Regions from separate parts of the Pseudomonas sp. PP3 genome, predicted to be linked through region 2. Evidence: riboswitches for the same ligand, from Rfam matches in the RefSeq annotation. Region 2 holds a riboswitch; the other holds the start of a gene.
The links. Region 2 has a riboswitch for cobalamin ahead of cobO (cob(I)yrinic acid a,c-diamide adenosyltransferase). Riboswitches for the same ligand answer to the same signal wherever they lie in the genome.
Positions count from the first base shown of each region.

Region 1: it holds a riboswitch for cobalamin, as region 2 does, so the genes downstream of both, KHO07_RS14950 (CbtB-domain containing protein) here and cobO (cob(I)yrinic acid a,c-diamide adenosyltransferase) in region 2, are expected to answer to the same signal.

Region 1 covers NZ_HG995459.1:3,295,936-3,310,654, reverse strand. The annotation lists gene KHO07_RS14985 (NEL-type E3 ubiquitin ligase domain-containing protein) at 1-476, shown strand, start outside; gene metH (methionine synthase) at 604-4,314, opposite strand; gene KHO07_RS14975 (fatty acid cis/trans isomerase) at 4,471-6,780, shown strand; gene nfuA (Fe-S biogenesis protein NfuA) at 6,905-7,489, shown strand; gene cobM (precorrin-4 C(11)-methyltransferase) at 7,656-8,402, opposite strand; gene KHO07_RS14960 (cobalamin biosynthesis protein) at 8,487-8,900, opposite strand; gene KHO07_RS14955 (CbtA family protein) at 8,897-9,610, opposite strand; gene KHO07_RS14950 (CbtB-domain containing protein) at 9,622-9,816, opposite strand; cobalamin riboswitch at 9,938-10,163, opposite strand; cobalamin riboswitch at 10,394-10,606, shown strand; gene cobW (cobalamin biosynthesis protein CobW) at 10,705-11,772, shown strand; gene cobN (cobaltochelatase subunit CobN) at 11,776-14,719, shown strand, end outside.
Region 2 covers NZ_HG995459.1:1,743,698-1,758,416, forward strand. The annotation lists gene KHO07_RS08120 (C40 family peptidase) at 1-134, shown strand, start outside; gene KHO07_RS08125 (class I SAM-dependent methyltransferase) at 153-806, shown strand; gene KHO07_RS08130 (sorbosone dehydrogenase family protein) at 820-2,133, opposite strand; cobalamin riboswitch at 2,330-2,559, shown strand; gene cobO (cob(I)yrinic acid a,c-diamide adenosyltransferase) at 2,642-3,253, shown strand; gene KHO07_RS08140 (cobyrinate a,c-diamide synthase) at 3,264-4,664, shown strand; gene bluB (5,6-dimethylbenzimidazole synthase) at 4,661-5,311, shown strand; gene cbiB (adenosylcobinamide-phosphate synthase CbiB) at 5,308-6,216, shown strand; gene cobD (threonine-phosphate decarboxylase CobD) at 6,209-7,201, shown strand; gene KHO07_RS08160 (cobyric acid synthase) at 7,198-8,649, shown strand; gene cobU (bifunctional adenosylcobinamide kinase/adenosylcobinamide-phosphate guanylyltransferase) at 8,686-9,207, shown strand; gene cobT (nicotinate-nucleotide--dimethylbenzimidazole phosphoribosyltransferase) at 9,204-10,259, shown strand; gene cobC (alpha-ribazole phosphatase family protein) at 10,256-10,831, shown strand; gene KHO07_RS08180 (adenosylcobinamide-GDP ribazoletransferase) at 10,834-11,565, shown strand; gene KHO07_RS08185 (MarR family transcriptional regulator) at 11,705-12,109, shown strand; gene KHO07_RS08190 (MFS transporter) at 12,162-13,370, shown strand; gene KHO07_RS29370 (hypothetical protein) at 13,367-13,489, shown strand; gene KHO07_RS08195 (glutathione peroxidase) at 13,557-14,126, shown strand; gene KHO07_RS08200 (outer membrane protein transport protein) at 14,217-14,719, opposite strand, start outside.

The sequences.
Region 1 (14,719 bases), 1.6 Mb from region 2:
GGCTCGATAAGGTCGACGAGTTGGCAACGAAAGCGGCGAGTCATAGCGGTCGGGATGAAGCCGAGGTACGCCTGGGCTATCGAATTGGCCTTACCGATGGTTGGGACGATGGCTTGAGCCTCCCCGGGCAACCGAAACACATGACCTATGCGTCAGGCGTCACCCCCCAACAACTGGCGGCCGCACGCCTGGAAGTCGTCGCTGCCGAGCGGTCCGATGGCTTTTTTGAGGAATTGATCCAGCGCGATTACTGGGTGGCTTACCTCAAGGAGAAACACCCTGACGTGTTCAAGGCGCTCGATGAGGTGGAGGTTATGGATGTGGATCAGGATGCGGGCGCTGATGACCCTGCTTTCTTGAGTCAGCTCTTTGATCACGCCGCAGCGCGCAATGCGAAGTTGATAGAGCTTTCTCGCAAAGAGGTGGCTGACATTGAGTCGTCCACCCGCGGTGCCGGTTCATCCGTGAGTGCGTAAAACGCTCTCCAGGCGCCCTCGCCAGCAAGCTGGCTCCTACAGGAAATACGTATTTCTGCAGGAGCCGGCTTGCTGGCGATAGTGGTTAACGCTTACGCGTACAGGCTGGCAACACGCGATGCACCGATCAGTTGTCGTAACCGAGATTGGGTGCCAGCCAGCGCTCGGTCACGCTCAATTCCTGGCCTTTGCGCGACGCATAGCTCTGCACCTGATCCTTGTCGATCTTGCCCACGGCGAAGTATTGCGCCTGCGGGTGAGCGAAGTACCAGCCGCTGACGGCAGCGGCCGGGAACATTGCGTAGTGCTCGGTGAGGAACACGCCGCTGCGGCCGGCACGCATTTCCTCGGCTTCCGGATCGAGCAGGGCGAACAGCTGGGCTTTCTCGGTGTGATCCGGACAGGCCGGGTAGCCCGGGGCAGGGCGGATACCGCTGTACTGTTCCTTGATCAGTGCTTCGTTATCCAGTGCTTCATCCTTGGCATAACCCCAGTAGTCTTTGCGCACCTGCTGGTGCAACCATTCGGCGCAGGCCTCGGCCAGACGGTCGGCGAGGGCCTTGACCATGATCGAGTTGTAGTCGTCGCCAGCGTCCTGATAGGCCTTGGCCACTTCTTCGGCACCGATGCCGGCGGTGGTGATGAATCCACCCACGTAGTCGGTGAGTTCGCTGTCCTTGGGCGCGACGAAGTCGGCCAGGGAGAAGTTCGGCTTGCCGTCGGTCTTGATGATCTGCTGACGCAGGTGATGCAGCTTGGCTAAAGGCTTGCCGTCATCGCCGTAGAGTTCGATGTCGTCATCGCGCACCTGATTGGCCGGCCAGAAACCGAACACCGCACGGGCGCTGATCAGCTTCTCGTCGATCAGTTTGGCGAGCATTTCCTGGGCGTCGGCATAGAGCGACGTAGCCGCTTCACCCACCACTTCGTCCTGCAGAATGCGCGGGAACTTGCCGGCCAGGTCCCAGGAAATGAAGAACGGCGTCCAGTCGATGTATTCGGCCAGGACCTTCAGATCGATGTTATCCAGCACCTTGGTGCCGGTGAATGTCGGTTTGACCGGCGCGTAGGTGCTCCAGTCGAACTGCGGCTTCTTCGCGATCGCCGCCGCGTAGCTCAAGCGTTCGGTGCGGGCACTGCGGTTGGCGGTGCGCTCGCGGACATCGATGTAATCCAGGCGGGTTTTCTCGACGAAACCGGCCTTGAGTTCCTTGGACAGCAGCTGGGTGGCCACACCGACCGCACGGGAGGCGTCGGTGACGTAGATCACCGCATCGTTGCTGTACTTGGGTTCGATCTTCACCGCGGTGTGCGCCTTGGAGGTGGTGGCACCACCGATCATCAACGGCAGGTGGAAGTCCTGGCGTTGCATCTCGCGCGCCACGTGGACCATTTCATCCAGTGACGGTGTGATCAACCCGGACAGGCCGATGATGTCGCATTTTTCTTCCTTGGCCACCTGGAGGATTTTCTCCGCCGGGACCATCACGCCGAGGTCGACGATGTCATAGCCGTTGCAACCCAGTACCACGCCCACGATGTTCTTGCCGATGTCGTGTACGTCGCCTTTTACGGTGGCCATGAGAATCTTGCCCTTGGCTTCCGGTTTGTCGCCTTTTTCCAGTTCGATGAACGGGATCAAGTGGGCCACGGCCTGCTTCATTACACGGGCGGATTTCACCACCTGCGGCAGGAACATTTTGCCGGCGCCGAACAGGTCGCCGACGATGTTCATGCCGGACATCAACGGCCCTTCGATCACTTCGATCGGGCGCGCGAACGACTGCCGCGACTCTTCGGTGTCTTCGACGATGTGGGTGGTGATGCCTTTGACCAGCGCGTGTTCCAGACGCTTGTTGACGTCCCAGTTGCGCCACTCTTCGGTTTCCGCTTCCTTGACGCTGCCGTCGCCCTTGTACTTGTCGGCGATGGCGAGGAGGGCGTCGGTGCCCTCCGGGGTGCGGTTGAGGATCACGTCTTCCACGGCATCGCGCAGTTCTGCCGGGATCTGGTCGTAGATCTCCAGTTGACCGGCGTTGACGATACCCATGGTCAGGCCGGCGCGGATCGCGTACAGCAGGAACACCGAGTGGATCGCCTCGCGCACCGGGTTGTTGCCGCGGAACGAGAACGACACGTTGGACACGCCACCCGAGGTCAGCGCGTACGGCAGCTCGTCGCGGATGTAGGCACAGGCATTGATGAAGTCCACAGCGTAGTTGTTGTGTTCTTCGATGCCGGTGGCCACGGCGAAGATGTTCGGGTCGAAGATGATGTCTTCCGGCGGGAAGCCGACTTCGTTGACCAGGATGTCGTAGGAGCGTTTGCAGATTTCTTTCTTGCGCGCTTCAGTGTCGGCCTGGCCGGCTTCGTCAAACGCCATCACCACGACTGCGGCGCCGTAGCGCTTGCACAGTCTGGCGTGATGAATGAACTGCTCGACGCCTTCTTTCATGCTGATCGAGTTGACGATGCCCTTGCCCTGGATGCATTTCAGGCCGGCTTCGATCACTTCCCACTTGGAGGAGTCGATCATGATCGGTACGCGAGAGATGTCCGGTTCACCGGCGATCAGATTGAGGAAGGTCACCATGGCCTTCTTCGAATCGAGCATCCCTTCGTCCATGTTGATGTCGATCACCTGGGCGCCGGCTTCGACCTGCTGCAGGGCGACTTCCAGGGCTTCGGTGTAATTGTCTTCACGGATCAGGCGGGCGAATTTGGCGGAACCGGTGATGTTGGTACGCTCGCCGACGTTCACGAACAGCGAGTTGCGATCAATGGTGAACGGTTCCAGGCCCGACAGGCGGCAGGCCTTTGGGATGTCCGGAATCTCACGCGGCGCATAACCGGCCACGGCTTTGGCGATGGCTTCAATGTGGCCCGGCGTGGTGCCGCAGCAGCCGCCGACGATGTTGAGGAAGCCGCTTTGGGCGAATTCTTCGATGACCTTGGCGGTTTGCGACGGCAGTTCGTCGTACTCACCGAATTCGTTCGGCAGGCCGGCGTTCGGGTGCGCGGAAACGTGGGTGCTGGCCTTGTTCGACAGTTCTTCCAGGTACGGGCGCAATTCGCTGGCACCGAGGGCGCAGTTCAGGCCGACCGAGATAGGTTTGGCGTGGGCCACGGAGTTCCAGAACGCTTCGGTGGTCTGGCCGGACAGCGTGCGGCCGGAGGCGTCGGTGATGGTGCCGGAAATCATGATCGGCAATTCGACGCCCAGCTCTTCGAACACCCCTTGCACGGCGAAGATTGCCGCTTTGGCGTTGAGGGTGTCGAAGATGGTTTCGATCAGGATCAGGTCGGCGCCGCCTTCGATCAGGCCTTTGGTGGCTTCGGTGTAGTTCTCCACCAACTCATCAAAGGTGACGTTGCGGTAGCCAGGGTTGTTGACATCCGGCGACAGCGAGCAGGTGCGGCTGGTCGGGCCGAGTACGCCGGCGACAAAGCGCGGCTTGTCCGGGTTCTCGAGGGTTTTCGCATCGGCGACCTTGCGCGCCAGGCGAGCGCCTTCTACGTTCAATTCGTAGGCCAGTTCTTCCATGCCGTAATCGGCCATGGAGATCCGGGTGGCGTTGAAGGTGTTGGTTTCCAGAATGTCGGCGCCGGCATCCAGGTAGGCTTTCTCGATGCCGCCAATCACGTCAGGACGGGTCAGCACCAGCAGGTCGTTGTTGCCTTTGACATCGCTCGGCCAGTCGGCGAAGCGTTTGCCACGGTAATCCTGCTCCTCGAGCTTGTAGCTCTGGATCATCGTGCCCATACCGCCATCGAGAATCAGGATGCGCTCTTTGAGGGCGTGCTTGAGAGCTTGAAGGCGAACACTGCGATCGGACATTAGGACTACTCGGAAAGACCATGACGAAGGGCCGGGATAATAGCAAACCTGTGCGGATTTAGAGCATGTCCGGGTTTTGCATGAATATCGTTCATGTTGAGGTGGGTGCCAGACCGGTAGAATCGCGGCGTTTTTTAAAGGATCGGGACCAGGGACATGTCGTATCGCGTTGTCATCAGCAGTGTATTGCTGTTTTTAAGCTGGGGCGCCGTGGCGCAAGGTCCGGGGATATCCTCTGGCAGTTCTTCTTCCATTTCCTACACCCGCGACATCCAACCGATCTTCACCGAGAAGTGTGTAGCCTGCCATGCCTGCAATGACGCAGCCTGCCAGCTCAACCTCGGCAGTGGCGAAGGTGCCGCGCGCGGTGCGACCAAAGTCCCGGTGTATGACGGTGATCGCAGCCAGGCCGTGGCACCGACCCGATTGTTTTATGACGCGAGCGGCAAACAGGGCTGGCAGAAAATGGGCTTTTACTCAGTGCTCGATGCCCAGAGCAATCAGGCTGCCCTGATGGCGCGGATGCTTGAGCTGGGTCACCGAACGCCGCTGCAACCCAATGCCAAATTGCCCGAAGACATCGTCCTGGGCTTGAACCGGGAAAACATGTGCGCGATGCCGGCCGAGTTTGATGGCTACGCGGGTGCCCACCCTAGGGAAGGCATGCCGCTGGCGGTCACCGGCCTCACCGATCAGCAATACCAGACGCTGCAACGCTGGCTGGCCTCCGGTGCACCGATCGATGAGCAGGGCCTGGTGCCGAGCGCGAAAGAAGCGTTGCAGGTGGTGCAGTGGGAGAACCTGCTCAACTCGCCGGGTGCCCGGCAGAGCCTCGTAGGGCGCTGGCTGTACGAGCACTGGTTTCTCGCGCACATCTATTTCAAGGATGGCGAGCCGGGGCATTTCTTTCAGTGGGTGAGATCGCGCACGCCGACCGGGCAGCCGATCGACATGGTCAAGACCCGTCGTCCGAACGATGATCCGGGCAGTCAGTTCTACTACCGTCTGTGGCCGGTGCAGGGCGTGATCGTCCATAAAACCCACATTACCTACCCGTTGAGCGCGGCGAAGATGGCCCGGGTCAAGAGCCTGTTCTACAGCGGTAACTGGCAGGCCACTGCGCTGCCGGGCTATGGGCCGCAAAGCCGGGCCAACCCGTTTGCGACCTTTGAAGCGATCCCGGCCCAGGCGCGTTATCAGTTCATGCTCGATAACGCCGAGTATTTCGTGCGCACCTTTATTCGCGGCCCGGTTTGCCGGGGGCAGATCGCCACTGACGTGATCCGTGACAACTTCTGGGCACTGTTCCAGGCGCCGGAGCACGACCTCTACGTCACCGACCCGAACTATCGCGGCCAAGCCACGCCGTTGCTGGCGATGCCGGGGCAGAACGACGATGTCGGCAGCGTCTTGAGCCTGTGGCACGACTACCGCGACAAGCGAAACGAGTACGAAGCCCTGCGCCGCGACAGCTACGCCGATGTGCCGGCGCCGAGCTGGTCGACGCTGTGGGCCGGCAACGACAATGCGTTGCTGAGCATTTTCCGCCATTTCGACAGCGCCGCCGTGACCAAAGGCTTGATCGGCGAAGTGCCGCAAACCCTGTGGTTGTTCGATTACCCGTTGCTGGAGCGTACGTATTACCAGTTGGCAGTGAATTTCGACGTGTTCGGCAACGTCTCCCATCAAGCGCAGACGCGCCTGTATTTCGACCTGATCCGCAATGGCGCCGAGCAGAACTTCCTGCGCCTGATGCCGGCGGATTCGCGCGAGGGTTATCTTGACGACTGGTACCAGAACAGCGGCAAATTCAAGATGTGGCTGGACTACGAGACCATCGACAACGACAAGCCGACCGCGCTGAAACTGGACGAAAAAGACCCCAAGCGTGATTTCGCCATGCAGTTGCTGGCGCGTTACGGCGATCTCAACGCCAATCCTGACCCGATCAATCGCTGTGACGGCGCCTATTGTTCGCGGCCTAACATTGATCCCGAGCTGCAAAATGCCGAACAAGCCTTGAGCACGCTCACGGCGCGACCGGCAGCCGGGCTCAGGGTCATCGATCAACTGCCGGAAGCCACAATGTTGCGTATCGAAACGTCGAGCGGAACCCGTGTGGTCTACAGCCTGCTGCGCAACCGCGCCCACAGCAACGTGGCTTTCCTGCTCGGCGAATCACTGCGTTATCAGCCGGGGTTGGACACCCTGACGATTTTCCCGGGCGTACTGAGCAGCTATCCGAATTTCATGTTCAACATCCCGGCCGGAGAGGTTCCGGCGTTTGTGGCAGCGATGGAAAATGCCAAGGACGTCGATCGTTTGGAGAAAATCGTCGAACGCTGGGGGATTCGTCGCAGTCATCCGCAGTTCTGGCAGTACTTTCATGATTTAAGCCGCTACATCCACGAAACCGAACCGGTGGAAGAGGGCGTGCTGGACATGAATCGCTACGAAAACCTGTGAAAAACCACCGATCCTCCGGCAGCGCGTGCTGGGGGATCGTGGCAATCTTTCCCGACAAAAATACTAGGACTTTGTCCGCGGCGATGATTGGCGTAAACTGCGCCCAAGCCTGCGAGGAGTTTCCATGACCGCTATTACCATTACCGACGCCGCCCACGATTACCTGGCCGATCTGCTTTCCAAGCAGAACACCCCGGGCATCGGCATCCGCGTCTTCATCACCCAGCCTGGCACCCAGTATGCAGAAACCTGCATTGCCTACTGCAAACCAGGCGAAGAAAAACCTGAAGACACCGCTTTGGGGCTGAAAAGCTTCACGGCCTACATCGATTCGTTCAGCGAAGCGTTCCTGGACGACGCGGTTGTCGACTACGCCACCGACCGCATGGGCGGCCAACTGACCATCAAGGCGCCAAACGCCAAAGTACCGATGGTCAACGCTGATAGCCCGGTCAACGAGCGCATCAACTACTACCTGCAAACCGAGATCAACCCGGGGCTGGCCAGCCACGGCGGTCAGGTCAGCCTGATCGATGTGGTCGAGGACGGCATTGCCGTTCTGCAGTTCGGTGGCGGTTGCCAGGGCTGCGGCCAGGCAGACGTGACCTTGAAGGAAGGCATCGAGCGTACCTTGCTCGAGCGCATCCCGGAGCTCAAAGGCGTCCGTGACGTAACCGACCACACGCAGAAAGAAAACGCCTACTACTAAGGTGTTCGCTGCGACCTAAAAAACGGCGCTGTGGCGAGGGAGCTTGCTCCCGCTTGATGGTGTAGCCATCACAATACAGCCGATGCATTTCCCGTGATGAGTGCGTTGGCTGATGTTGGGACCGCTTTGCGGTCCAGCGGGAGCAAGCTCCCTCGCCACAAGTGTTTCAGGGTCTATAAAGATGCGCATGTCCCGCGCGATACAGTGACGACTCGCTGAACTGATCACTGCCCAATACTCGACCTACCAATATCAACGCCGTGCGTCGAAACCCTTTTTCTTCAACCTTCCCGGCAATGTCCTCAAGCGTCCCCACCACCCAGTCCTGATCCGACCAGCTCGCGCGATGAACCACCGCAATCGGGCAATCGGCGCCATAATGCGGCAGCAGCTCCTCGACAATCTTCGCCAGATGATTAACCCCTAAATGAATCGCCATGGTCGCCCCGTGCTGCGCCAGACTGGAAAATTCCTCGCCTTTTGGCATCGTGGTTTTGTCGGCGTAGCGAGTCAGGATTACGCTCTGTGACACGTCCGGCAACGTCAATTCCGCCCCCAGCAGCGCGGCGCAGGCGGCGGTTGCGGTCACGCCGGGGATGATCTCGAAAGGAATGCCGAGTTCGCGTAGAGGGCGGATCTGCTCACCGATGGCGCCATACAGGCTCGGATCTCCCGAGTGCACCCGCGCCACATCCTGGCCGTTGGCGTGGGCAGTCTTGATCAGTTCGATGATCTGTTCCAGATGCAATTCGGCGCTGTTAACCACGGTTTCGGCCTGATGGCCTTCAAGCACCGCAGCAGGCACCAATGAGCCGGCATAGATAATCACCGGACAGCTGCGAATCAGCCGCTGGCCTTTGACGGTGATCAGTTCCGGGTCGCCGGGACCTGCGCCAATGAAGTAGACGGTCATCGTCGATTCCTGTGGGTAAAAAGGGGCTGGGCAAGGCTTCAGATGAAGATTGCTCATGATCGGATACGTGGATTATCGGGGATTTTACGCAGGGCAGGCCAATGCCAGAGTGGCCTGGGCATACTTTTGTCGCGAGATCAGCAGTTTTGCCGGTGCATTGGTCAATTGTTCGGCCAGCGCGAGGGCGGCACTTTCTGCCACGCCGTAGCATCCGGTGCGCTCGAAAGCGATCTGCGAATGGTGACTGAGTTGTGGCTGATAAGCGGCCAGTTGTTCACTGCTGAAATACATGAGCGGTAGCGCCAGTTGAGCGGCCAACTCGCTCAGCGCCGGTTCGTCGCGTTTCAAGTCGATGCTGGCCAGGGCCATGATGTCATGCAGTTCGATTTGATGCGCTTGCAGTGCCTGATCCAGCAGCGCCCGCAACGTATTGACGGGGCAGCCGCGCTGGCAGCCCAGGCCGACCACCAGGGTCGGCGCTGTGCGGGGATCCATCATGCGTGGTATTGGCCATCGCTTTTGCGGCGGAACAACCAGGCGCTGATCAGGCCCAGGGCCAGCCAGAACGCGACGTTGGTCAACTGCGAAGCGATTTTGAACCGGGTTTCCAGTGCTTCGGGTGCCAGCATCGAATGCACTTCCGGTTGCGGGGCGCCAATCACGTGGGGAACGGCAATGATCGCCGCGCCGAGGATTTTCATCAGCCAGTGACGGCTGAACACGATCAGCGCGATACCGACTGCAGTGGAGGCCGCAGTACCGACCCACCAGAACTGCCGTTGCGCCAGATCGGCGGCAGCGGTGCCTGGCAACTCAGGCGGCAGGCCGAGTGTCGGCGCGAGCACGAAGGTTGCGTAGCCGGCCAGACCCCAGAGCAAACCCTGGGACGTTTTGGTCGGCGCACGCAAGGTGTACAGGCCGGCCAGCATCAGGGCGAAACCGACGGCCACCACCAGGTTGCCGCCGGTGGTCGACAGCACGCGCTGCCAGCCGTCTTCCGGCTCCCAGGCTTCGCCATCGTGGGTGTGAGCGGCGACGGCGCCTTCGCTGTGTGCGTGTTCGTGGACTTCAACAGCGGCCGGTTCGGATTTCTCGTAAGTCTCGGCCTGCAAAATCAGCGGGGAAACCCAGAAGCTTTGCAGCAGGGTGAGCAGCAGGGCGGCGAGCAGCCCGGTGAAACCTGCGGTTTGCGCAATACGCTTGATCATCTCGGCGGGTCTCAATGGCACGGGAACGCGGCGCTGTGACGGGTATCGTGGGCGGCGTTGTGCACCGCTTCGATGTGCGAGAAACCGGCGAAGTACACCAGGCACGCGCCGAGGATCGACGCAAAAACGGCGGCGGTCAGGCGTTGAGTCAGGGTGGTGGTGGCGCTGGCGGAGCTGCTGTGGCCGGTGCTGCTGATGGTCGACATGGCGTTTCCCTCTGGTCTGTCAGCGGGGAATCTAAAGCGCATGCAAGATCCTGCACACGAACGGGCGCGCAGGGATTCGAACAGCGCCCGCCCACCGCGGGTTTGTCATTCAGTGATTGTGTTTTCACTTTGTGTTGCGGGCCGGTCTCCGGGCTCACGAGGGGCACAGGCTTTCGCCTTGACCTGCAAACGTCACCTTCCCATGCCGGATGGGCACAGTGGATCTGACGCTTCGCTCGCTTACCGTTGCGGGGGCAGCACCGGACTGACATGGCCTTGAGTAAAGCACATGATTCACCGGTTTCCCGTTTCACCCTGTGAAGGGCACCCGTAACAAGATGCGTAGGAGAGCATGGGCGAGGGCTGGGCGTCAATTGGCAAGGGTTCTCGTTTGAGGTACCACATCCCCTGTGGCGAGGGAGCTTGCGCCCGCCGGGTTGCGAAGCGACCCCCGGCATTCTTTCTGGAATACCTCGTCAGCAGGTATTACGACGGCTTCGCCGCCGAGCGGGAGCAAGCTCCCTCGCCACAGACGACCGTGATGCACGGCGGACATTGACCCGCCCCAATACCATGCGTAGCCTTGCGCTTTCGAGGTTCTTCGGCATCTGTCGAAGCTAAGAAGGGAACGCGGTCAATGCCGCGGCTGCCCCCGCAACTGTGAACGGTGATGTTCGCTGCCACGCCACTGCACGCTCAACCCTTGAGCCCGCGGGAAGGCGCAGTAAACGCCAGTCAAGCGACTGGCACACCGTCAGCCAGGAGACCTGCCTCGATACAGATTCTCACTACAACCGGGCGGGGTGATCCGGTGGCGAACGCTTCCGGCGCGCATGTGCGTTGCCGGTTCTCGTCCCGTATGCCCGCCACCTTGCCAAAGGGCATCCGATGAAAACACTGGCCAAACTCCCTGTCACCATCGTTACCGGCTTCCTCGGCTCGGGCAAAACCACGTTGCTGCGGCACATGCTCGACAACGCTCAGGGGCGCCGCATCGCGGTGATCGTCAACGAGTTCGGCGAACTGGGCATCGACGGCGAAATCCTCAAGCAGTGTTCCATCGGTTGCACCGAAGAAGAAGCCAGCGGTCGTGTGTACGAACTGGCCAACGGCTGCCTGTGCTGCACCGTTCAGGAAGAGTTCTTCCCGGTGATGCGCGAACTGGTCGCCCGTCGCGGCGACCTCGATCACATCTTGATCGAAACCTCGGGCCTGGCACTGCCAAAACCACTGGTGCAAGCCTTCCAGTGGCCGGAAATCCGCAGTGCCTGCACCGTCGATGCGGTCATCACCGTGGTCGACAGCCCGGCCGTGGCGGCTGGCACCTTCGCCGCATTCCCGGATCAGGTCGACGCCCAGCGCAAACTCGACCCGAACCTGGATCACGAATCGCCACTGCACGAACTGTTCGCTGACCAACTGTCCAGCGCCGACCTGGTGATCCTCAACAAGGCCGACCTGATCAGCCCGGAAGACCTGGCCCGCGTACGCCTGGAAGTTGCCGAAGAGCTGCCGCCCGCGGTAAAAGTCATCGAAGCCAGCAGCGGTCGCCTGCCGCTGGACGTGCTGATCGGCCTCGGCGCCGGTTCCGAAGAGCACATCGATAGCCGTCACAGTCACCACGATCACCATCACGATGATGACGATCATGACGACCACGATCACGACGCTTTCGACTCCATCTCCATCGAATTGCCGGCATCCGATGAAAGCCTGCTGATGGACGCGCTGACGCAACTGGTGGTCCAGCACGGCATCCTGCGCGTCAAAGGCTTCGCCGCGATCCCGAACAAACCGATGCGCTTGCTGATCCAGGGCGTGGGCACGCGTTTCGACAAGCACTTCGACCGTCAGTGGGGCGCTGAAGAAGCTCGCACCACGCGTCTGGTGCTGATCGGCCAGGCGCTGGATGCCGCCTTGCTCGAAGCGCAATTGCGCGCCGCGCTCAGCGTATAAGCCATGCACCTGCTCAGGACCCAGCCCGGCGGTTTCGTGTCGGATGACAACATTGCCGACCTTGGACAAACCCCCGCCGAGCTGGTGATCCTGTGCAGCGGCGATTCCAGTCTGGCGCTGCTCGCCGAAGCGGCGCAGCAGTTGCCCGACGATTACCCGAGCGTGCGCCTGGCCAACCCGATGCAGGTGCAGAACCATGCGTCGGTTGATCTGTATGTCGATGAAGTCTTGCGCCACGCCAAGGTCATTCTGATCTCGCTGCACGGCGGCATTGCCTATTGGCGTTACGGCGTCGAGCGGCTGGTGGAGTTGTCGCAGCGTGGTGTGCAGTTGATTCTGGTGCCGGGGGATGATCGCCCGGACCCGGAGCTCAGTGACCTGAGCACTGTCGATGCCGAAGATCGAGACCGACTTTGGCAGTTTCTGCGCCAGGGCGGCATGGGCAACGCGCTGGACTTCTTCCGCTGCCTGGCCAACCGTTGGCTGGCGCGGGATTACGCCTGGGACGAGCCGCAAGCATTGCCGCGCACGGCGATTTACCATCCGCAAAAACACACCCCCGCATTGAGCGACTGGCAGGCCGATTGGCAGGCCGGTCAACCGGTGGCGGCGGTGCTGTTTTACCGCTCGCATTTGCAAGCGGCGAATACTGGTTTCATCGATGTTTTTTGCCAGCGGTTGCAGGCAGCGGGGTTGAATCCGTTGCCGATTGCCCTGGCCAGTTTGAAAGAGCCCGGCTGTCTGGCGGCAGTCGAGGATTGGCTGGATGAAGCAGAAGCCGGAGTGATCCTTAATACCACCGGTTTTGCCCAATCGAGCCCCGAAGCGCCGCATTTGCGTCCGTTTCGCCGCAACATCCCGGTGATTCAGGCCATTTGCGCCCAGGACAACGAACCGGGCTGGCGCGCCAGCGATCAAGGCCTCGGCCCGCGGGATCTGGCAATGCACATTGCCTTGCCGGAACTGGACGGGCGGATCATCAGCCGGCCGATCAGTTTCAAGGATCTGGCGTGGCGCAGTGAGCGCAGTCAATCGGATGTGGTGTGCTACCGGCCGCAACCCGAGCGCATGGACTTTGTCGCCGAACTGGCGCGGCGCTGGATCGATCTGGCGCGCCTGCCCAATGCGCAAAAGCGCGTGGCGCTGATCCTCGCCAATTACCCGACCCGCGACGGCCGCATCGGCAACGGCGTGGGCCTGGACACGCCAGCGGCGGCGCTGAACATTCTCCGCGCGCTGCACACCGAAGGCTATCCGCTCCCCGCCGAACTGCCGGACAGTGGCACCGCGTTGATCCAGCAACTGCTCGGCGGCGTCAGCAATGATCTGGACACCCTCGACCAGCGTCCTTGCCAGCAAAGCCTGGGCATGGATGAATACCTGACGATGTTCAACGCGCTGCCCCAAGCCAATCGCGCCGCAGTGATGGAGCGTTGGGGCACGCCGGAAAACGATCCGATGTGCCGCAGCGGCCGGATGATGATCGCCGGGTTGCGTTTCGGCCTGACCTTTGTCGGCATTCAACCGGCGCGCGGTTATCAAGTGGACCCGAGCGCGGTGTATCACGACCCGGACCTGGTGCCGCCCCACGGCTATCTGGCGTTCTACTTCTGGCTGCGCAACACCTATGGCGCCCACGCGCTGATCCACGTCGGCAAGCACGGCAACCTCGAATGGCTGCCGGGCAAAGGCGTCGGCCTCTCGGAAAACTGCTGGCCGGATGCATTGCTCGGACCGTTGCCGAACATTTATCCGTTCATCGTCAACGATCCGGGTGAGGGCGCCCAGGCCAAGCGGCGGACTCAGGCGGTGATCATCGATCACTTGATGCCGCCGCTGACCCGCGCTGAAACCTACGGTCCGCTGCGCAATCTCGAATTGCTCGCCGACGAATATTACGAAGCGCAATTGCTCGATCCACGCCGCGCCCGGGAGTTGCAGCGCGACATACTGCAACTGGTGCGCGAGACCCACATCGACCGCGAACTGCAACTGGACGAAAAGCTCGACAGTGACGCAGACGCGGCGATCTGGTTGCCGCGTCTGGACACCTACCTGTGTGACCTGAAGGAATCGCAGATCCGCGATGGCTTGCATGTGTTTGGCGAGTCACCGGTGGGGCGTTTGCGCATCGACACCTTGCTTGCGTTGTTGCGCATTCCCCGGGGTGATGGGCGTGGCGCGCAATCGAGTTTGCTGCGGGCGCTGGCCAAAGCGTTCGCGCCGGGCTTCGATCCGCTCGATTGTGCGCTGGCCGAGCCGTGGACCGGGGCGCGGCCGGAGGCCTTGTTGTCAATCAGCGATGACCCTTGGCGCACCACCGGCGATACCCGCGAACGCCTCGAACTGTTTGCCACGCAACTGATCTCGCGAGTGTTGGAAGGCCCCTGTGGGAGCGAGCCTGCTCGCGATGGAAAAATATCAACTGACACAGCGCTTTCGCGAACAGGCTCGCTCCCACAGGAGGCGAACTGGTCTGAAGTGAGCGCCATTCTCGACAACTTGCGCGAAGTCGTCGCGCCGCGACTGGACGCCTGCGGTCCCGCCGAAATGTGCGGTCTGCTCGACGCCCTCGGCGGCCGTTTCGTCCCGGCCGGCCCCAGCGGCGCACCCAGCCGTGGACGCCTGGACGTGCTGCCCACCGGCCGCAACTTCTATTCGGTGGACGTGCGCAACCTGCCGACCACCACCGCCTGGCGCATCGGTTTCCAGTCAGCCAACCTGATTCTGGAACGCCATCTGCAAGACCACGGCGATCATCTGCGTCAGCTCGGCCTGTCCGTTTGGGGCACTGCGACCATGCGCACCGGTGGCGACGATATCGCTCAGGCCATGGCGCTGATGGGCGTGCGCCCGGTGTGGGCCACCGGCAGTCAGCGCGTCGACGATTTTGAAATCCTGCCACTGAGTTTGCTCGACCGTCCGCGAGTGGACGTGACCTTGCGCG
Region 2 (14,719 bases):
AAGGGCGATTCGTCCATGCGCCAGCCACCGGTGGCACGGTAAAGCTCGACAGCCTGTCCAAAGCGTATTGGCAGAAAGCCTACCTGAGTGCCAAGCGCGTCCTGCAGCCGGAGCATTTGGCGCGCAATCCCTGATCTTCGGAGGTTGTCGTCATGACTGCTCGCACACTCAACCTCGACGATTCGCTGTATCAATACCTTCTGGACGTATCCCTGCGCGAGACGCCGCTGCTCAAGCGCTTGCGCGACGAAACCCAGGCATTGCCGATGGCGCGCTGGCAGGTAGCGCCCGAGCAAGGGCAGTTTCTCGCGTTGTTGGTGAAGCTCATCGGTGCGCGGCGATTGCTGGAGATCGGCACCTTTACCGGTTACAGCGCCCTGTGCATGGCGGCGGCATTGCCGGATGAAGGCTCGCTAATCTGCTGCGACATGCCGGGTGACTACAACGCCATCGCTCGTCGCTACTGGGAAGAAGCCGGATTGAGCACGCGCATTGATCTGCGCCTGGCGCCTGCGCTGGAAACGCTCGGCACGCTGCATCAGCCTGGCGAATTCGATCTGATTTTCATCGATGCCGACAAGGCCAACTACCCGGCCTATCTGGAGCACGCGCTGCGGTTGCTGCGGGTCGGTGGGCTGGCGGTGTTTGATAACACCCTGTGGAGCGGTCGGGTGCTGGAAAGCAATCCGCAGAGCGCAGACACCCGCGCGATCCAGGCGCTCAATCGAGCGTTGAAGGATGACGCGCGGGTAGATCTGTCGTTGTTGCCGCTGGGGGATGGGCTAACGCTCTGTCGTAAACGCTAACGATCGCAGCCGCTTATCGAGTCGCGGACACCCGCCATACCTTGTTTCCCACATCATCGGCCACCAGCAAGCCACCCTGCTGATCGATCACGACACCTACCGGCCGGCCCATGGCTTTTTCTTCGTCGTTGAGAAAACCGGTGAGCACATCAATCGGTTGTCCCGTCGGCTTGCCTGCGCTAAATGGCACAAAAATCACTTTGTAACCGCTGTGCGGTTTGCGGTTCCATGAGCCGTGCTGGCCGATAAAGGCGCCTTCCTTGAATTGCGCCGGCAATGTGTTGCCTTCGGCGAACGTCAGGCCCAGCGACGCGGTGTGCGGGCCGACCGCGTAGTCCGGCGCGATCGCCTTGGCCACCAGATTCGGGTTTTGCGGTTCGACGCGTACGTCGACGTGCTGGCCGTAATAGCTGAACGGCCAGCCGTAAAACCCACCGTCCTTCACGGAGGTGATGTAATCGGGCACCAGATCGCTGCCGATTTCATCCCGCTCGTTGACCGCCGTCCACAGTGCGCCGCTTTGCGGCTCCCACGCCATGCCGTTCGGATTGCGCAGGCCGGAGGCAAAGATCCGGTGATTACCGGTGGCGCGATCCACTTCCCAGATCGCCGCACGTCCTTGCTCCTGATCCATGCCGTTCTCGCCGACATTGCTGTTCGAGCCTACCGTGACGTACAGCTTGCTGCCGTCCTGGCTGGCAATCACATTTTTGGTCCAGTGGTGATTCAGTGTCCCGCCCGGTAAGTCGACGACTTTGATCGGTTGCGACTTGATGGCTGTGTCGCCGGTTTCGTAGTGGAAGCGCAGCAGGCGATCCGTGTCGGCCACGTACAGGTCGTTGCCCACCAGCGTCATGCCGAAGGGCGAGTTCAGGTTTTCCAGGAACACCGTGCGGGTCTCAGCGATGCCGTCGTGATTGCTGTCGCGCAGCAGTGTGATGCGGTTCGGGCTCGGTACGCCTGCTCCGGCGCGGCCCATGACTTTCTTGGTAATCCAGCCCTTGATGCCTTTGTTGTCATCGGGCTTGGGCGGGGCGTTGGTTTCGGCGACCAGGACGTCGCCATTGGGCAACACGTACAGCCAGCGTGGGTGATCGAGATTATCGGCAAATGCGCCGACTTGAGTGCCGCTGGCCGCCACGGGTTTTGCACCGTCCGGCCAGCCGATGGCCGGGGCGATGTTCATCGTCGGGAATAGCGTTTTGTTGGGTTCGGGCAACTTGGGTGACGGACCGGTGCCGTCGGAGACTTGCAGGCTGGAGGTTTCGCCGCAAGCGACGAGCCCTCCGGCGAGAGCGACAACGAATACGAGCTCGGATGTGCGCATTGCGGATCTTCCCTGTGGATGCCTTGATTTAATCATAGAGAAGCCTGGCCGCTGGTTGGTTCAACCCTTAAGCCGCGAGCCTGCTTCAGCAGCACGGCCATGCCGGGATGGTAACGGCCTGCCTGGTGATTGATCGGCGGCGGTTATTCATCTGTGCGCCCTGTCTTCAATTGACGCTCCACCCCCAACCCTCTAACCTTCGCGGCTTGTTTCAGGTGCTCTGTGGCTTGGGTCGACAGAGTGAAACAGGGAAGTCGGTGAGCGAGCGTTTCAGAAGTGAAGAGCCGCAATCCCGACGCTGCCCCCGCAACGGTAAATGAGTGAAAGATTGCGCCTTGGCCACTGTGTCGACAGACATGGGAAGGCGCGCAGTCTGGCGCAAGCCGCTCATGAGTCCGGAGACCGGCCTGATCCATCCAAGCGGCATCACGGTGGGCGATGCCAGGCTTCTTGCCGTCTATTCTTGTGCCTGCCCGCCGTTATTCCAGCCTCAACGGAGAGCTCCCCCATGACTGATACCCCTGATCGTGACGAACGTCATCTGGCGCGCATGCTGCGCAAAAAAGCCGTGATCGACGAGCGCATTGCCAACTCGCCGAACGAGTGCGGCCTGCTGCTGGTGCTGACCGGCAACGGCAAAGGCAAGAGCAGCTCGGCTCTCGGCATGCTCGCGCGATCCATGGGCCATGGCATGCGGTGCGGCGTGGTGCAATTCATCAAAGGGCGTAACAGCACCGGCGAAGAATTGTTTTTCCGACGTTTCCCCGAGCAGGTGCGTTTTCATGTGATGGGCGAGGGTTTCACCTGGGAAACCCAGGATCGTCAGCGTGATATCGCCGCCGCCGAAGCGGCCTGGGCCGTGTCGCAGGAACTGCTGCGTGATCCGTCCATCGGCCTGGTGGTGCTGGACGAATTGAACATCGCCCTCAAGCACGGTTATCTCGATCTGGATCAGGTGCTCAGCGATTTGCAGGCGCGTCCGCCGATGCAACACGTGGTGGTCACCGGTCGCGGCGCCAAGCCGGAAATGATCGAGCTGGCTGACACCGTCACCGAGATGGGCATGATCAAGCACGCCTTCCAGGCCGGAATCAAAGCGCAAAAAGGCGTGGAACTGTGAGCCGCACTGTATGAGTAGCGCTCGCCAATGCCCGGCAGTATTGATTGCCGCGCCGGCCTCCGGTCAGGGCAAGACCACTGTCACCGCCGCACTGGCCCGTTTGCATCGCAATCAGGGGCGCAAGGTGCGCGTGTTCAAATGCGGCCCGGACTTTCTCGACCCGATGATTCTCGAGCGCGCCAGCAGTGCGCCGGTTTATCAATTGGATATGTGGATGGTCGGCGAGCAGGAAAGTCGTCGCCTGTTATGGGAAGCCGCCGCTGAGGCCGATCTGATTCTGATCGAAGGCGTGATGGGGCTGTTTGACGGCACGCCGTCGAGTGCCGATCTGGCACGCCATTTCGGTGTGCCGGTGCTCGCTGTCATCGACGGCACCGCCATGGCCCAGACTTTTGGTGCACTGGCCCTCGGGCTGGCGCGTTATCAGCCGGACTTGCCGTTTGCCGGTGTCCTGGCCAATCGCGTCGGCACCCTGCGTCACGCGCAATTGCTTGAGGGCAGCCTGACCGAAGGCCTGCGTTGGTATGGCGCCTTGTCCCGGGAAACCGGAATCGAGTTGCCGAGCCGCCACCTGGGGCTGGTACAGGCCAGCGAGTTGAACGACCTCGATGTGCGCCTTGATGCGGCGGCTGATGCCTTGGCCAGCAGTTGCGAAGTCGCGTTGCCGCCAGCGGTGCAATTTGCCGCTCCCGATGTGATTGCAGCCGAGCCGTTGCTGGCCGGTGTGCGCATTGCCGTGGCCCGTGATGAAGCGTTTGCCTTCACTTATGGCGCCAGTCTCGATGTGTTGCGGGCGATGGGCGCTGAGTTGCGGTTTTTCTCGCCGATCCGTGACGCGCAATTACCCGAGGCCGACAGCTTGTATCTGCCGGGCGGTTATCCGGAGTTGCATCATGTGGCGCTGGCGCAAAACACCTCGATGCTGAACGCCATCCGTGCGCACCATGCCGCGGGTAAGCCGTTGCTGGCCGAATGTGGCGGCATGCTTTATTTGCTCGATTCGTTGACTGATGTCGAAGGCACCCGCGCCGAGCTGGTCGGTTTGCTGAGCGGTGACGCGGTGATGCAAAAGCGCCTGGCCGCGTTGGCCTTGCAGGCGGTTGAGCTGCCGGAAGGCTCGCTGCGCGGGCATACCTATCATCACTCGCTGACGACCACCGAACTGACGCCGATTGCCCGGGGCTTGAGTCCTAATGGCGGACGTGGGGCGGAAGCGGTTTATCGTGAGGGGCGGATGACGGCCTCTTATGTGCATTTTTATTTTCCGTCGAATCCACAGGCGATCGCCGCGCTTTTCGCACCCGACCTTGAAGCCGCCATCGCTGGTAAGCCAGCTCCTACAGTGAGCAGTGTGATACCTGAAGAAATGCAATTCCTTGTGGGCGCTGGCTTGCCAGCGAAGAGGCCATGACTGACAACGCCTTTTCCGATGCCGAACGCGAAGCGGTTTATCGCGCTATCGCCGAACGACGCGACATGCGCCACTTCAGCGGGGGCACGGTCGAGCCCGAGTTGCTTCGGCGTTTACTCGAAGCCGCGCATCAGGCGCCCAGCGTTGGCCTGATGCAGCCCTGGCGTTTCATCCGCATCAGCGATCGCGATTTACGCGGCAAGATCCAGGCGCTGGTGGAAGACGAGCGCATCCGCACCGCCGAAGCCCTCGGCGAGCGCACCGACGAATTCATGCAGCTCAAGGTCGAAGGCATCAACGACTGTGCCGAGGTGCTGGTGGCTGCACTGATGGAGGATCGCGAGCGGCATATCTTCGGGCGTCGTACGTTGCCGGAAATGGACTTGGCGTCGTTGTCCTGCGCGATCCAGAACCTCTGGCTGGCGTCCCGTGCCGAAGGATTGGGCATGGGCTGGGTTTCATTGTTCGAACCGCAAGCGCTCGCGGACCTGTTGGGCTTGCCCGCGGGTGCCAAGCCATTGGCGATCCTGTGCCTGGGGCCGGTCAAGGCATTCTATCCGGCGCCGATGCTGGTGCTCGAAGGCTGGGCGCAGGCGCGTCCGCTGAGTGAAATGTTGTATGAAAATTATTGGGGAGTGAGTCAATGAGTGTGGCGTTGTTGAGTGTCGCCGCGGTTGCGCTGGATGCGCTGCTGGGCGAACCCAAACGCTGGCATCCGCTGGTGGCGTTCGGCCGTTTTGCCGAGCGCATCGAGCAACGTTTCAACGGCGGTGGCCGTGGCTGGCGCAGTCATGGTGTCACTGCATGGGTGATCGCCGTGTTGCCGCTGACATTGTTGGCCACGGCATTTTCCTGGGCGCCTTATGTCGGCTGGATCGTCGAGATTCTCGCGCTGTATTGCGCCCTCGGCATGCGCAGCCTCGGTGAACACGTCGAGCCTGTGGCGAAAGCCCTGCGCAGCAATGATCTTGAAGAAGCACGCAAACGCGTGAGCTATCTGGTCAGCCGTAAAACCAGTGAGCTGGATGAAACCGAAGTCGCCCGTGCCGCCACCGAATCGGTGCTGGAGAACGGCAGCGACGCGGTGTTCGCCGCCTTGTTCTGGTTTGCCGTGGCCGGTGCGCCGGGCGTGGTGCTCTATCGGTTGAGCAATACGCTGGATGCGATGTGGGGCTATCGCAACGAACGCTTCGAGCGTTTCGGCTGGGCAGCGGCGAAGATCGATGACGTGCTCAATTACATGCCTGCGCGCCTGGTGGCATTGACCTACGCGCTGCTGGGTAAAACCCGCTTGGCCTTGAAATGCTGGCGTACCCAGGGCCCGACCTGGGACAGTCCGAATGCCGGTCCGGTGATGGCGGCGGGGGCGGGTGCGCTGGGCGTCGAATTGGGCGGGCCGGCGATTTATCACGGCGAACTGCACGAGCGTCCGCAACTGGGCGAAGGCGTGCCGGCGGATGCCGACGCCATCGACCGAGGCTGGCAATTGGTCCAGCGCGGGGTATGGTTATGGCTGCTGATTCTCTGCGTGGGGGCTGAATTTTATGCTTGAACACGGTGGCCGGTTGCGCAAGGCGGCGTTCGAATACGGCATCGAGGAAGCCGATTGGCTCGATCTGTCCAGCGGCCTCGCGCCCTGGCCTTTTCCTGTCCCTGAAATACCGTTGCGGGCGTGGGCACGGTTGCCGGAAACCGACGACGGTCTGGAACAGGCCGCTTGCGATTATTACGGTACCTTGCAGGCATTGCCGGTGGCCGGTTCGCAAATGGCCATCCAGTTGCTGCCGCGTTTGCGTCGGGCCGGCAAAGTCGGCGTGCTGTCGCCGTGTTACGCCGAACATGCCGAGGCCTGGCGGCGTAACGGTTACATCGTGCGTGAAGTGCTGGAGCAGGAAGTCGATTTCTTCGTCGACAGCCTCGACATACTGGTGGTGGTCAACCCGAACAATCCCACGGGTCTGAGCCTGACACCCGGCCGATTGCTGGACTGGCACGCGCGTCTGGCGCAGCGCGGTGGTTGGCTGGTGGTGGACGAAGCGTTCATGGACAACACGCCACACTTGAGCCTTGCGCCATTCGCCCATCAAGTCGGTTTGATCGTGCTGCGGTCGTTCGGCAAGTTTTTTGGCTTGGCCGGCGTGCGTCTGGGGTTTGTGCTGGCCGAGCGCAAGTTGCTCAAATTGCTCGCCGAGCAAGTGGGGCCGTGGGCCGTGAGTGGCCCGACCCGGGTGTTGGGCCAGGCGTGCCTGCGCGACACCGAAGGCCAAACGCAACAACGCATACGCGCCGAAGAGGCCAGTGAGCGGTTGGCGGCGCTGCTCGAACACCACGGCTTCAAACCACAGGGTGGCTGCGCGCTGTTTCAGTGGCTGATCACTGATCGCGCCGAGGAACTCCACGAGTTCATGGCCCGGCGCGGCATTCTGCTGCGCCTGTTCATACATAACAGCAGCCTGCGTTTCGGCTTGCCGGGCGATGAAGCCGATTGGGCGCGTCTCGACGCCGCATTCAATGCGTTAACCAAGGAACACCCATGATCACGTTGATGGTACAGGGCACCACCTCCGATGCCGGTAAAAGTACCCTGGTGACGGCGCTGTGCCGTTGGGTCACGCGTCAGGGGGTGAGCGTGGTGCCGTTCAAGCCGCAGAACATGGCGCTCAACAGTGCGGTGACGGCCGACGGTGGCGAAATCGGTCGCGCGCAAGCCGTGCAGGCTCAGGCGGCGTTCCTCGAGCCTCATACCGACATGAACCCGGTGCTGCTCAAGCCCAACAGCGATACGGGCGCTCAGGTGATCATCCATGGCCGTGCGGTCACGACGATGAATGCCGTGGCTTATCACGACTACAAAGCCATCGCGATGCAAGCGGTGCTGGCCTCGCACCAACGGTTGAGCGCCGCGTATCCGGTGGTGATGGTCGAAGGCGCGGGTTCGCCGGCGGAAATCAATCTGCGTGCCGGCGACATCGCCAACATGGGGTTCGCCGAAGCGGTGGATTGCCCGGTGCTGCTGATCGCCGACATCAACCGCGGCGGGGTTTTCGCGCATCTGGTGGGCACGCTGGAGCTGCTGTCACCGAGCGAGCAGGCGCGGGTCAAAGGCTTCATCATCAACCGTTTTCGCGGCGACATCGCCCTGTTGCAACCCGGGCTCGACTGGCTTGAATCGCGCACCGGCAAACCGGTGATCGGGGTCCTGCCTTATGTGATGGACCTGCATCTGGAAGCCGAAGACGGCATCGATCAGCGCCAGACCGATAAGGCCGAGCAAGTCCTGAAAGTGGTGGTGCCGGTGCTGCCACGCATCAGCAACCACACCGATTTCGATCCTCTGCGCCTGCATCCGCAAGTCGATCTGCAATTCATCGGCCCCGGCCAGGCGATTCCTCCCGCCGACCTGATCATCTTGCCCGGCTCGAAAAGTGTTCGCAGTGATCTCGCGTATCTGCGCACCAACGGCTGGGAAACTGCAATCGCCCGGCATTTGCGCTATGGCGGAAAAGTATTGGGTATCTGCGGTGGCCTGCAAATGCTCGGCGAACAGGTGCACGACCCCTTGGGCCTGGAAGGTGCACCGGGCTCCAGCGCCGGACTGGGCTTGCTGGCATTTGAAACGCAACTGGAGCAGGACAAGCAACTGCTCAATGTGCGCGGGCGCCTGGCGCTGGAGAATGCTGAAGTCGTCGGCTATGAAATTCACGCTGGCGTGACCACCGGGCCGGCGCTGGAAAACGCCGCGGTGCAGCTCGATGATGGTCGGTGCGACGGTGCCCAGAGCGACGACGGGCAGATTTTCGGCACGTATCTGCATGGCCTGTTCGAGTCACCGGCGGCCTGCAGTGCGCTGTTGCGTTGGGCGGGTTTGCAGGCGGTGCAGGAGGTGGATTACCACGGGTTGCGCGAGCGCGATATCGAGCGGTTGGCGGATTTGGTGGAGAAGCATCTGGATACCGGGTTGTTGCGTGAGCTCTGTGGGATTTAAGCCGGCTGTCTCACCAAAGATTCTAAGGATTGAACCATGCTGCAACTAATCCTCGGCGGCGCCCGCTCCGGCAAAAGTCGTCTGGCCGAAAAACTGGCGACCGACAGTCAATTGTCGGTGACGTACATCGCCACCAGCCAACCCCTGGACGGCGAAATGAACGAACGGGTCGCCCATCACCGCGCCCGTCGGCCAGCCGAATGGGCGCTGATCGAAGAACCGCTCGAACTCGCCCGCGTCCTGCGTGAACACACCCGCGCCGATCATTGCCTGCTGGTGGATTGCCTGACGCTGTGGCTGACCAACCTGCTGATGCTCGACGATGCCGAGCGCCTGGGCGTCGAACGGGATGCCTTGCTCGATTGTCTGGCATCGCTGCCGGGTGAAATCATTTTTGTCAGCAACGAGACCGGAATGGGTGTCGTGCCGCTGGGCGAATTGACTCGCCGTTATGTCGATGAAGCCGGTTGGCTGCATCAAGCTCTGGCCGAACGGTGTCAGCGAGTCGTCCTGACCGTTGCCGGTCTGCCCCTGACTCTGAAAGGAACTGCGTTATGACCCCATCCTGGTGGCTGGCCCCGTGCAAACCGCTCGACACTCAAGTGCTCGAACAGGCACAAGCCCGGCAACAGCAACTGACCAAACCGGCCGGTTCCCTCGGTCAACTCGAGTCGGTAGCGGTGCAACTGGCCGGCCTGCAAGGGCAGGTCAAGCCAAACCTGGATCGGGTCTGGATCGCGATTTTTGCCGGGGACCATGGCGTGGTCGCCGAAGGGGTGTCGGCGTTCCCCCAGGAAGTCACCGGGCAAATGTTGCATAACTTCGTCAATGGTGGAGCGGCGATCAGCGTGTTGGCGCGGCAGTTGGGCGCCTCCCTGGAAGTGGTCGATCTCGGTACCGTAACACCGTCATTGAACCTGCCGGGCGTGCGTCATCTGAACATCGGCCCGGGTACGGCGAACTTCGTCCAAGGCCCGGCGATGACTCAGGCCCAAGGCGAACTCGCTATGCAGGCCGGTCGCGACAGCGTGTTGCGAGCCATCGCGACGGGCGCGCAATTGTTTATCGGTGGGGAGATGGGCATCGGCAACACCACCGCTGCCAGCGCTTTGGCCTGTGCCTTGCTCGCTTGCCCGGTGATGCACCTGACCGGGCCGGGCACCGGGTTGAACGCAGCGGGCGTCAGCCATAAGGCGCAGGTGATCGAGCGGGCGTTGGCGTCACACGCGGCTCAGCGTGGCGATGCCTTGCAGACCCTGTTCAACCTCGGCGGTTTTGAAATGGCGGCGCTGGTCGGTGCTTATCTGGCCTGTGCGCAGGAAGGTGTCGCGGTGCTGGTAGACGGGTTTATTTGCAGCGTTGCGGCATTGGTCGCGGTGCGTTTGAATCCCGATTGCCGTCAGTGGCTGTTGTTTGGGCATCGCGGTGCCGAGCCGGGTCATCAGCATGTGCTGGAAACCCTGAGCGCCGAACCGCTGCTCGACCTCGGGCTGCGTCTGGGCGAGGGCAGCGGTGCCGCGTTGGCGGTGCCGTTGTTGCGTCTGGCTTGTGATCTCCACGGTCAGATGGCGACCTTCGCCGAGGCTGCGGTGGCGGATCGCCCGGCATGACCTTGCACCTGGACCTGTTGCGCCACGGCGAAACCGAACTCGGTGGCGGTTTGCGTGGCAGCCTCGACGACGCGCTGACCGAAAAAGGTTGGCAGCAGATGCGCGAGGCGGTGCTGGCGCAGGGGCCTTGGGATCGGTTGGTGAGTTCGCCGTTGCAGCGATGTGCGCGGTTTGCGCATGAACTCGGTGGGCAATTGGGCGTTCCGGTCGCGCTGGAAAAAGATCTGCAGGAACTACATTTCGGTGCCTGGGAAGGGCAGAGCGCTGCCGAGTTGATGAAAACCGACGCCGAAGCCCTGGGTTTGTTTTGGGCTGATCCGTATTCGTTTACCCCGCCGGGAGGCGAGCCGGTGGCGGATTTTTCGCTGCGGGTGCGGACGGCCGTGGCGCGTTTGCAGTCGACCTACGCTGGTGAGCGCGTGTTGTTGATCAGCCATGGCGGCGTCATGCGTTTGTTGCTGGCGCAGGCGCGAGGGATGCCCCGCGAGCAATTGTTAAACGTCGAAGTCGGCCATGGTGCGCTGTTCTCGCTGTCGGTTGACGCCGACGGTGTGTTAAGGGAAGTGATCTGACCATGTTGCCGTTCTGGATCGCCCTGCAATTTCTGAGCAGCCTGCCGATTCGTTTGCCGGGCATGCCGGCGCCTCAAGAGTTGGGGCGCTCCCTGCTGTTCTATCCGTTGGTGGGATTGTTGTTCGGCGTCATTCTGTGGGCGTTGAACTGGCTGTTGCTGGGCGCGCCTGCGCTACTGCATGCCGCGCTGTTGCTGACGGTTTGGGTGTTGCTCAGTGGTGCGCTGCATCTTGATGGTTTGGCCGACAGTGCCGATGCCTGGCTCGGAGGCTTTGGTGATCGCGAGCGCACGCTGACGATCATGAAAGATCCGCGCAGCGGGCCGATTGCGGTCGTTGCGCTGGTACTGGTGCTGTTGCTCAAGTTCACTGCATTGCTGGCGTTGATCGAGCAAGAGTACGCAGTCGCGTTGATCATCGTGCCGTTGATTGGGCGGGGGGCGTTGCTGGGGTTATTCCTGACCACGCCCTATGTGCGCGCCGGTGGTTTGGGGCAGGCGCTGGCTGATCATCTGCCGCGTTCGGCGGGCAAGCAAGTGTTGGCGGCCAGCGCCCTGGCTTGTGTGTTGATCGCAGGCCTCGGCGGTGTTTTGGCGCTGGTCCTGGCCGGGCTCGGGTTTGTGTGGCTGCGGCAAGTGATGCTGCGACGCATTGGCGGGACGACGGGCGATACGGCGGGGGCGTTGCTCGAATTGCTGGAGATGGCCGTTCTGGTGGGGTTGGCGTTGGTCTGAACATTTTTAAACGATCGCAGCCTGCGACTGCTCCTGTAAGGGCAAGATCTTTTGTTGGCGCTGCCGAAAGCTGCGATCTTTTGAATTTTCTGCGATCCTGTAACTTGATTTAACACACTCGCGGGTATATACACGCATCATGCTTGATTCCCAATGTTTATGTATCAACCTGCGTCGCGCCGCCCGTGGCGTCAGCAGGCATTACGACGGCGCTCTCGATGGCTTCGGGATCAACGTCGCGCAGTATTCTTTGCTGTGCAATCTGCAGCGGCTGGATCAACCGAGCATCTCCACCCTCGCTGAAGCGATGGGGCTGGACCGCAGCACCCTGGGTCGCAATCTGCGCGTGCTGGAGGGCGAAGGACTGGTGATGCTGGTCGAGGGCGAGGACATGCGCAATCGCATCGTCAGGCTGACCGAGGCGGGCGCCGAGCGTCTGAAAGCGGCTTTGCCCGCGTGGGAAGCAGCCCAGCAGCGATTGGTCGATCGGCTGGGCGCCGAAAAGCGCGAAACGTTATTGAAGTTGCTGGACGAACTGGCTTGATGCCGGTTTGTTCGATCTTAAGCGGGTATATACCCGCGACCGGAGAACAAGAATGACATCGATGTGGCGTACATGCGGTTGGGTTTTGGTGGGGAGTGCGCTGATCCTTGCGTTGTCTCTGGGTGTGCGACATGGCTTCGGGCTGTTCCTGGCGCCGATGAGCGCCGAATTTGGCTGGGGTCGTGAAGTGTTTGCCTTTGCCATCGCCCTGCAGAACCTGATCTGGGGACTGGCGCAGCCTTTCACCGGCGCCGTCGCCGACCGCTTTGGCGCGGCGAAAGTGGTGCTGATCGGGGGCGTCCTGTATGCCGTGGGCCTGGTGTTCATGGGGCTGTCGGATTCGGCGGTGACGTTGTCCTTGAGCGCGGGCCTGTTGATTGGTATCGGTCTGTCGGGCACGTCGTTTTCGGTGATCCTCGGCGTGGTCGGGCGGGCCGTGCCGCCGGAGAAACGCAGTATGGGCATGGGTATCGCCAGTGCCGCGGGCTCGTTCGGCCAGTTCGCCATGCTGCCCGGCACGCTTGGGTTGATTGGCTGGCTCGGCTGGTCGGCGGCATTGCTGGCCTTGGGCCTGTTGGTGGCGCTGATCGTGCCGCTGGTAAGCATGCTCAAGGACAAGCCGTTGCCGGTGCTCGGCCATGATCAAACCCTCTCGGAGGCACTGCGCGAGGCCTGCTCCCATTCGGGGTTCTGGCTGCTGGCGTTCGGTTTCTTCGTCTGCGGTTTTCAAGTGGTGTTCATCGGCGTGCATTTGCCGGCGTACCTGGTCGATCAGCATCTGCCGGCCACCGTCGGCACAACGGTGCTGGCGCTGATCGGCTTGTTCAACATTTTCGGCACCTACACCGCCGGCTGGCTCGGCGGGCGCATGTCCAAGCCGCGGTTGCTCACCGGGTTGTATTTGTTGCGGGCGGTGGTGATCGCGCTGTTCCTGTGGGCGCCGGTGACGACGACTACGGCGTACCTGTTCGGCATGGCGATGGGCTTCCTCTGGTTGTCGACGGTGCCATTGACCAACGGCACGGTCGCGACCTTGTTCGGCGTACGAAACTTGTCCATGCTCGGTGGGATTGTTTTCCTCTTTCACCAGCTGGGTTCGTTCCTTGGCGGCTGGTTGGGCGGGGTGGTTTACGACCGGACCGGGAGCTATGACTTGATTTGGCAGGTAGCGATTCTTTTGAGCCTGTTGGCTGCTGCTCTGAACTGGCCGGTGCGTGAACGGCCGGTTGCGCGCCTGCAAACACAACTGAGCCCGACATGAACAGTCTCTGGCCGCGTGTCGCTGTTTTTACCATCTGCGCTGTGTTGCTCGCAGTGGCCTGGTGGGGTTGGCATCAGGGCGGCCTGGCGTTGATGCAGTTGGGCATGGGCGCTTGTTAGGGCGCTTGCTGCCGGGTGGGAGGGCGAGTAACTTCGTTGTCACACGATCACTCAAGGAAGCACCGATATGCTGATGCGCTGGCTGGCAGTTCCTGCGTTACTGGTAGCGTTCACCGGATTGGCTCAAGCGGCAGAGTGCCCGGCGCTGCTGCAGGGCTCCTTGCCCAAGTTGCGCGCCAATGAATCAATCGACCTGTGCCAGCGCTTCGCCGGCAAACCGCTGGTGGTGGTCAATACCGCGAGTTTCTGTGGCTTCGCACCCCAGTTCAAAGGCCTTGAGGCGCTCAATCAGCATTACAAGGGCAAAGGGCTGGAGGTGATCGGTGTGCCGTCCAATGACTTCAAGCAGGAGTCCAAGGATGGTGCCGAAACCGCCAAGGTCTGCTACGTAAACTACGGCGTGACCTTCACCATGACCGAGCCACAGAAAGTCCGCGGCGACGATGCAACTAACCTGTTCAAGGTGCTCGCCAAACAGTCCAAAAATCCGCCGAAGTGGAATTTCTACAAATACGTGGTCGATCGTCAGGGCAAGGTAATCGCCAGCTTCTCCAGCCTGACCAAGCCTGATGATCCCGACTTCATCGAGGCGGTGGAAAAAGCCCTCGCTTCGCCACCCCTGGCCTCCGCCCCCTGATCGACACCCACTGAAAAGCCCCGCCTCTGTGCAAGAGAGCGGGGCTTTTTTTGATTCAGATGGCGAGTGGTTCAGGTTCGCCGCGAATCATCAGAAGCGGTAGGTCGCACCGATACCGAAACCGTTCGCCCAGTTTTCATACTTGGCGCTGTAGTTCTGGCGGCCATTGTTGTTGTTGACTTTGACCGACTCTTCACGCAGGTAGGAGTACGCCACGTCGATGGTCAGGTCGTCGGTCGGGCTCCAACCGGCGCCCAGGCTGAAAATCGTGCGATCGCCAGTCGGGATGCGTGGGGAGCGGTTTTCGTTGTTAGTCGGTGCCTGGTCAACGGAAAGACCGGTACGCAGTACCCACTGCTTGTTCAGCTGGTACGAAGCACCGATGGCGTGAGCCCAGGTGTCGTGCCAGTCTTGTTCTTCAGCGATGGTGCCGAACGCTGGGTTCAAAGGAGCGGGCACACCACTATTCTCGACGGAGATTTCTTTCAGGCGGCTCCAGCGAGTCCAGGTGCTGCCTGCGTAGAGGGTCCACTGGTCGTCCAGTTGATGAGTGACCGAAAAGTCCACGGACTCTGGGGTGGTGATGTCCAGCG